One region of the Methylobacterium marchantiae genome, then DNA from elsewhere that is predicted to be linked to it. Evidence: predicted binding sites of a transcription regulator. Region 1 holds the regulator's gene; the other holds the start of a gene.
The links. Region 1 encodes PhoB, which activates phosphate uptake and scavenging genes when phosphate is short. Its sites were predicted from a motif close to TGTCATNNANCTGTCAT; they were not measured.
Positions count from the first base shown of each region.

Region 2: a site for PhoB is predicted at 2,237-2,253, ahead of ACFQ4G_RS12365 (ceramide glucosyltransferase). Genes of this name have one in related genera too.

Region 1 is NZ_JBHTND010000004.1:72,385-76,501, reverse strand. Features, by position in the region: gene ACFQ4G_RS04340 (DUF3320 domain-containing protein) at 1-266, shown strand, start outside; gene ACFQ4G_RS04335 (hypothetical protein) at 403-573, opposite strand; gene phoB (phosphate regulon transcriptional regulator PhoB) at 1,457-2,158, opposite strand; gene phoU (phosphate signaling complex protein PhoU) at 2,250-2,975, opposite strand; gene pstB (phosphate ABC transporter ATP-binding protein PstB) at 3,060-3,878, opposite strand; gene pstA (phosphate ABC transporter permease PstA) at 3,925-4,117, opposite strand, start outside.
Region 2 is NZ_JBHTND010000015.1:42,404-46,520, forward strand. Features, by position in the region: gene ACFQ4G_RS12350 (TetR/AcrR family transcriptional regulator) at 1-292, shown strand, start outside; gene ACFQ4G_RS12355 (histone deacetylase family protein) at 300-1,199, opposite strand; gene ACFQ4G_RS12360 (NAD(P)/FAD-dependent oxidoreductase) at 1,213-2,160, opposite strand; gene ACFQ4G_RS12365 (ceramide glucosyltransferase) at 2,323-3,483, shown strand; gene eat (ethanolamine permease) at 3,583-4,117, shown strand, end outside.

The sequences.
Region 1 (4,117 bases):
ACCGCATCGTCCTCTGGCCAGAGACCGCCCCTGTCGGGCCGGTGAGGTTCCGGCCAGCGGGAGGGGAGAATCGGGCGCCCGCTGACATCCCGCTCCAGGAACTCGCCGGCCTCGCCCGCGACCTCGATCCGGCACCCGGCATCGAGGCGCGGATGGCCGCGCATCTGGGTCTCGGCCGGATGAGCGACACCGTCCGCGCCCGCTTCACTCAGGCCGCCTCGCTCGCTCGGGAATGCGAAGCGTCGGCCCGTAAGCCCGTCGAATGAGACGGGCAAATCAAGCGCCGCGCGAGGCCATTTTGACCGTCCCACGCCAAGGATTATGGCAGTACGAGACGCGAAAAAGCCCCGCCATGGATGGCGGGGCTGATGAAGATGCCTTTGGAGCCATACAGCTTGAGATTCAGGCCGCGAGCTTCAGGAGTGCGGGAGCGTTGTCGTTTACGAGGACGAGCTCGCCCGCCATGACGGTGGAGGTGCTGGTCGTGGGGGTCAGGCGATCGGCCACGAAGGCCACCAGAGAGATGTTGGCGGCAGCAGCGACGGCGATGGCGGCGAGAATGAAAGCGGTCATATCGATGGTCCTCGAAGCGATGCGTTTGCGTTGCAGCATGTATGACAACCTCCAAGTCCGATTGGTATACCAAATGCCAAATATCAACTATGCATGTAGTGCATGAGATGCACATTGTTTTGCCAAGACCTGCGTCAAACGCATTATGATGCATAACACGGCAACTGGCGCGGGCTCACCGCGACCGGGGGCGGACGCGCCCCAGCATCCAGATACGGTTCAGCGCGACCGGGACCGGGCCGACGACCCGGCTCGCCGCAACGCCGAACGGGGCGGTCGATCGAAGCGGCTCTTCGACCACTGAGCCGGGATCGACGGTAGGGCTACGCCCTCGCCTGTCATCCACTCCTAGCGGGGCTACTGTATTCAGACATTTCTGGAGGGGCTAACGACGATCAGGACCAGTTTTCATGAAGGTCATCGACGGGTAAGCGTGAGGCGCACCGGAACTCTTTCTCCTTCCAAGCTACGGAATTCACCCATCTGCTCGATGGCTGTTCCTTCTATCAAACAGGGTTCGGCACGATGCCCGACGCGCTCCCTCTCTTGGAAGGCAGGTCGATTGCCGACGCCGATTTGCTCGTCGACACCCCAATCGTAGCCCCCCGTCATCCCAGCGCAGCACAGTGGAACCGAGAATCCAGAAACATAGATGTTGCAGGACTGTGCACCGCCAACGGATCTGGATTACACGCCTGTGGCGCGGCCCTCCGGGTCCGGGCTCGCCTTCGGCGACCTGGAATGACGGTTTGGTGCCATCTGCAATCGCCCTGCCTGGACGGAGAGGAGACCCGCGCATCCCGCGAGATGCACGACGGTGACCCGTCATCGTCACGATTGGGGTGCTCGTTCCAGACGGAGCGATGATGCTCCGGAAGTGGTCTCACTCGTCCGTCGAAAACATCTCGTCGAAGGAATAGCCCGAGCCGCGCACGGTACGGATCGGGTCGCTCTGGCGGGGGCGGTTGATCGCCTTGCGAAGGCGACCCACGTGCACGTCCACCGTGCGCTCGTCGATATAGACGTCGTGGCCCCAGACACCGTCGAGGAGCTGCTCGCGCGAGAAGACGCGCCCAGGGCTCTGCATCAGAAATTCGAGCAGCTTGAACTCAGTCGGCCCGAGATGGATTTCTCTGCCCTGTCTGCGAATTCGGTGGCTCACGCGGTCGAGTTCGATATTGCCGGCGATGAGCAGGTTCGCCACGTGGGCGGGCTTGGCTCGGCGTAGGAGTGCACGCACTCTGGCGAGCAGTTCGGGCACTGAGAACGGCTTGACGATGTAGTCGTCGGCACCGGTGCCGAGACCGCGAATACGGTCGCCCTCCTCACCGCGGGCCGTCAGCATGATCACTGGCAGGCGCTCGGTCTCGCGCCGGGCGCGAATGCGGCGGCACAGCTCAATGCCGGAGAGCCCGGGCATCATCCAATCGAGGAGAACGAGGTCTGGGACCTGCTCCTGCAGGCGCAGATCGGCCTCGTCGCCGCGCGATGCGGAATCGACGACGAAGCCTTCCGCCTCAAGGTTGTAGCGAAGGAGGAGGGTGAGGGCCTCCTCATCCTCGACGATCAGGATGCGCGTACTCATGCGGATGTTTTCAGGGTGAGGGCAGCCGTCTCTGTCTGGCGACGCACGGCTGCACGAAGGTCCTGCCGCAACCTGCCGGACCGGGATGCAGTCAGGCGCTGGCAGGGATCGTCACGGTGGCGTAGTTCGAGGCATCGTTCTTCGGGCGATCCCCCTCAGCGAGTTCGTTCGTGCCAGTGACGAGGTAATGGATCGTCTCGGCGATGTTGGTGGTGTGATCGCCGATCCGCTCGATGTTCTTGGCGCAGAACAAGAGATGCGTGCAGAACGATATGTTGCGCGGATCTTCCATCATGTAGGTCAGCAACTCGCGGAAAAGCGAATTGTAGAGGGCGTCGATGGCGTCGTCGCGCTCCCAGACGTCGAGGGCCGCCTTGATGTCCTGGCTCGCATAGGCGTCGAGGACGTCCTTCAGCTGCTCCTGCACCAGATCGCCCATGTGCTGGACGGCGATGACGATTTTCTGCGGCTGGATCTGCTCGGCGATGGCGACCACGCGCTTGGCGACGTTCTTGGAGAGATCGCCGATCCGCTCGAGGTCGTTCGAGACGCGGATCGCCGAAATCGTCTCGCGCAGGTCGATGGCGAGCGGCTGGCGCTTGGCGATGAGCAGGATGGCCCGCTCCTCGACCTCATGCTGGATCGCATCGAGACGCTTGTCGGCGCCGATGACCGACTGGGCCAGCGTGACGTCCCGGCGTACCAGGGCATTGCCGGAATCGGTCATCATCTTCTCGGCGATGCCGCCCATCTCGGAGATCGAGCGGCGCAGGTTTTCCAGTTCCGTGTCGTAGGAACTGACGATGTGGGTGGACATGCTCGCACTCCTCGATCAGGGCCGCCGGACACGGCCTGTCTCGCGTTTCGATCGGGACCGACGCCTGAGGCGGCGCCGACGGGCTCAGCCGAAGCGGCCGGTGATGTAGTCCTGGGTCTGACGCTTCTCGGGGTTCATGAAGATCCGCGTCGTCGGGCCGAACTCCACCAACTCGCCGAGATACATGAAGGCCGTGAACTGCGAGATGCGCGCGGCCTGCTGCATGTTGTGGGTCACGATGACGATCGTGAACTCGGAGCGCAACTGCTCGATCAGCTCCTCGATGCGTCCGGTGGAGATCGGGTCGAGGGCCGAGGTCGGCTCATCGAACAGGATCACTTCCGGGCGCTGGGCCACGGTGCGGGCGATGCAGAGGCGCTGCTGCTGACCGCCGGAGAGGCCCATGCCGGATTGCTTGAGTTTATCCTTCACCTCGTCCCAGAGCGCGGCCTTGCGCAGAGATTCCTCCACCCGCACGTCGAGATCGGCTTTGGGCAGCTTCTCGTACAGGCGCAGACCGAAGGCGACGTTGTCGTAGATCGACATCGGGAAGGGTGTCGGCTTCTGGAACACCATGCCGATCCGCGAGCGCAGCTCGTTCAGGTCGACCTTCGAATCGAGGACGTTCTGCCCGTCGAGGAGGATCTCGCCTTCCGCGCGCTGCTCAGGATACAGGCTGTAGATCCGGTTGAAGGTCCGCAGCAAGGTCGACTTCCCGCACCCCGACGGTCCGATCAGGGCGGTGACTTGCCGGTCGTGGAAGTTGAGATTGATCGACTTCAGGCCGTGGAACGACCCGTAATAGAAGTTCAGATCCTTCACGGCGATGCGGATCGGAGCCTGCTCGTCGGCCTTGTGGCGACCGGTCAGCTGGGCTTGCGTGATCGCGGGGGCGGCGTTCATCGGATGCGTGTCCTTGTCGAAAGCGGGATGGGACGGGGGCGCGGGATCAGCGCGCCCGCTCGCTCTTGATGACGAAGCGGGCCACGATCGAGAGGGCGAGGATCGTGGCGGTGATGAGAAGGGCGCCTGCCCAGGCGAGCTGCTGCCAGTTCGAGTAGGGCGAGAGCGCGAACTGATAGATCATGACCGGGAGGTTCGGGATGCCTCCCATGAGATTGGGCGAAAACCAGTTGTTGTTG
Region 2 (4,117 bases), on a different contig from region 1:
CGAGGAGGGATTTCCGCGGGCGCTGCTCCTCGCTTCCGCGGAGAACCCTGAAGCCTTCGCGGGCTTCAACGCCTTCCTCGGCGAGCGGCTCGCCGGGTTCGAGAAGATCGAACGATGCCCGGGGATCGGCGCGGCGCTCGTCTTCTCGACGCTGGGGCTGCTGATCACCCGGACGCTGGGCTTCCATTCCATGGAAGGTCCGCAGCTCGAACGTCTCTTCGACGGCCTCGAGAAGGTGGCGCGTTCCGTGACCGAGGCCGAGATCCCACCGGATTCCTGCGGACGGGAGTGACGGCGCGTCAGGCGAGCGCCGCCATGGCCTGGAAGACGAGGGCGTGGCGGGCGGCGAGCGCGTCGATATCGCCGGTATAGCCGCCGCCGATGACCGCCACGAGGGGGATGCGCCGCCGCCGCGCCTCTCCGACGACGGTTAAGTCGCGCGCCCGCAGGCCGGCATCGGTGAGCGACAGACGCCCGAGCCGGTCGTCCACGTGCGGGTCGACACCGGCGTTGTAAAAGACGAGGTCCGGTGCGAGGCCGTCGAGGAGGCCCGGCAGATGCGCGCCGAGCACCGCGGCGTAACCGGCATCGTCAACGCCGTCGCTCAGGCCGATATCAAGATCGCCGGCGATCTTGCGCGTCGGATAGTTCTTCTCCGCATGGATCGACACGGTGAACAGGTCCGGCGACCCGGCAAGGCAATCGGCGGTGCCGTCGCCCTGGTGGACGTCGCAATCGACGATGAGCGCCCGGCGGATCGTGCCCTCTTCCTGGAGTGCCAGGGCGGCGATGGCGACATCGTTGAACAGACAGAATCCGGCGCCGGTCTCACGCCGCGCATGGTGGCTGCCGCCGGCGGCACTTCCCGCGAGGCCATGCTCCAGCGCCAGTCGCGCCGCCGCGAGGGTCCCGCCGGCCGAGGCGCGCGAACGGGCGACGACACTCTCGTCCACGGGCAGGCCGATGCTGCGCTCGATCTCCCGCGACACCGAACAGGCGAGGACCGCGTCCACGTAATCCGCGCGGTGGGCGCGCTTGAGCAGGGCAGCATCGGCGGGCTCCGGCCTGACGAAGCCCGAGGGCGCGAGACCGAGTTCTGTCAGCATCTCGGCGAGGCGACCGTATTTCCGCATCGGGAAGCGATGGCCGTCGGGCAGGACGGCTTGATAGGCCGGGTGGAAGACGATCGGCGGGATCATGTCGAAGCCGGGATCATGCGAGATCCGCGATCATCCGCGCGGCGAGAGCCGCGCCGCTGTCATGGGCGGCCTCCACCCTCGGGCCGAGGCACCAATCACCGCAGGCGCCGAGCCTGAGCGACGGATCGTAGAGGCAATCCCGGCCGAGGGGCGTCTCGACAAGGGCATAACGCCAGCGATGGGCGCTCGCATGGATCGGCTTCAGTGGAGCGTCCATACTCGCCTCAATGGCCGCGACGAGCAGGGCGGCGACCTCCTCCCGCGTCCTCTCGAGATGGGTCCGCGACCAGTCCGGGGTGGCATGGACGACCATCCGAACCGTATCGGTCGATCGTCCGGGCTTGCGATCCTCGCGAAACATCTGCGCGATCGGTCCGCTCGCGTCGTTCAGGGGGCCGCCCTGCAGCGGGCAATCCCCCTCCCAGGCCAGCATCAGCGACCAGCACGGCGCATAGACCGGGATCTCGAGCCCCGGCAGCGACACGTCGCTCGCCGCCAGTAGGGCTGCGACCTGCGGTGCGGGAAAGCTCACCGCCACCGCGTCGAAGACCTCGCCATCGGAGAAGACCTCGCCCTCGGACCCCTCGGCGATATCGAGGCGCCATGATCCGCCCACGTTTTCGAGGCGGGTGATCTTGCGGCCCGAGCGCGTCTCGATCCCGTCGAGGAGATCGCGGACCGGTGCCGTCATGCCGGGAATGCCGACGGATCCGCCCGTTTCCTCCCACTCGCCGACGATGCCCCGGTCGGTCCAGTCGGCGAGGCGTTCGCGAAAACCGGCTCCATGCGCCCGCATGAACTGGGCGCCGTGATCGAAGGAGAGACCGGATTCGTCGACCCGTCGCGTGGCCATCCGCCCGCCGATGCCACGCCCCTTGTCGAAGACGGTGACGGCCAGACCGGCCTCGCTCAAGTGCCGGGCGGCGACGGCCCCCGCTATCCCGGCCCCCAGAACGGCCACGCGCCTCGTTTCGCCCACGCCACACCTTTCTTCGCGGAGAGGCCGATCGGCCCCCGCGCCAACGTCACCCGCACCCTGTCATACGACTGAAACAGCCCACCTGTTAGGCCCCTCGTCATGGGCTGGTTCCGTCGAATGGCGGAGGCGGGGAGGAATGGCGGCATGATCGGCAGCATCGAGACCGGCGCGGTCGTCGCGCTCTCGCTCTGTGCCGTGCTGACGCTCGTCAACCTCCTGAGCATCGCCATCGCGGCACGCCGGATCGGACGGGATCGCGGCACGGCGAGCTTTCCCGCCGCCGCGCCGATCTCGCTGGTGCGTCCGGTCTGCGGCCTCGAAGCCTTCAGCGAGGAGATGCTGGAGCGCGGCTTCCGGCTCGCCCATCCGAGTTACGAACTGATCTTCTGCGTCGCCGATGGCCGCGACCCCGTCGTCCCACTGCTGCATCGCCTGATGGCGGCCCATCCGGGGGTGCCGGCACGCCTGATCGTCGGGGACGAGCGCATCAGCGACAATCCGAAGCTCAACAATTGCGTCCGCGGCTGGGAGGAGGCCCGGCACGACTGGGTGGTGCTCGCCGATTCCAACGTGCTGATGCCGCCCGACTACCTCCAGCGGCTCCAGGCCTCGTGGCGGCCGGATACCGGGCTGGTCTGCTCGACGCCGATCGGCGCGCGGCCGGACGGGCTCTTCGCCGAACTCGAATGCGCCTTTCTCAACACCCTCCAGGCCCGCTGGCAATATACCGGCGAGAGCCTCGGCCTCGGCTTTGCCCAGGGCAAGAGCATGCTCTGGCACAAGCCCTTCCTCGACGCGCATGGCGGCATCCGCGCGCTGGCCGCGGAGATCGCCGAGGACGCGGCGGCGACCAAGCTCGTCCGCGCCGCCGGAAAGCGGGTGCATCTCGTGGCCGCGCCGTTCGAACAGCCCCTCGGATGCCGGGCGTTCCGCGAGGTCTGGTCCCGTCAGGTGCGCTGGGCGCGCCTGCGCCGGGTGACGTTCCCGCACTTCTTCGCCCCAGAGATCGGATCGGGGGCCCTGCTTCCCTTCGCGGTCGCGGCCATCGCGGTCCCGACGGCGCCGGTCCTCGTCGGCGTCGCCGCGATGGCCGCCCTCTGGTACGGGGCGGAATACGCCCTCGCCGCCCGCGCCGGCTGGCACCGCTCGCCCCGCCTCGTCCTCGCCTTCCTGCTCCGCGACGCGATCCTGCCCGTCATGTGGACCAGCGCCTGGATGCAGAGCGCCATCGTCTGGCGCGGGAACGCCATGGACATCCGCCCGAAGGAGACCGGACGTCTGCGCCCGCGGGTCCGGGCGGCCTGAGGCCGGGTTCCCGCCCGGCATTTGGTGATCCGCGCTTTCGGCAGCACTCTTGCTTGGCCGTTGCCCGACGGCAGCCGATGCCGATGGCGGGAACCGATCATGCAAAGCGAATCCACCAGCCTTCATAAAGGTCTGAACGCGTTTCACTTGTGGGGCATCGCCGTCGGCCTCGTGATCTCGGGCGAGTATTTCGGCTGGAGCTACGGCTGGGCCAGCGCCGGCACGCTCGGCTTCCTCGTCACCACGACCTTCATCGCGGCGATGTACGTCGCCTTCATCTTCAGCTTCACCGAGCTGACCACCGCGATCCCGCAGGCCGGCGGCCCCTTCGCCTACAGCAAGCGCGCCTTCGGACCGATCGGCGGCTGCATCGCCGGCTACGCCACGCTGATCGAGTTCGTCTTCGCGCCCCCCGCCATCGCGCTCGCCATCGGCGCCTATCTCAACGTCCAGTTTCCGGGGCTCGACCCGAAACACGCGGCGCTCGGCGCCTACCTGATCTTCATGACCCTGAACATCGTCGGGGTGCAGATCGCCGCCACGTTCGAATTGTTCGTGACCATCCTGGCGGTGGGCGAGCTCCTGGTCTTCATGGGCGTGGTCGCCCCCGCCTTCAGCTTCACCAACTTCGCGG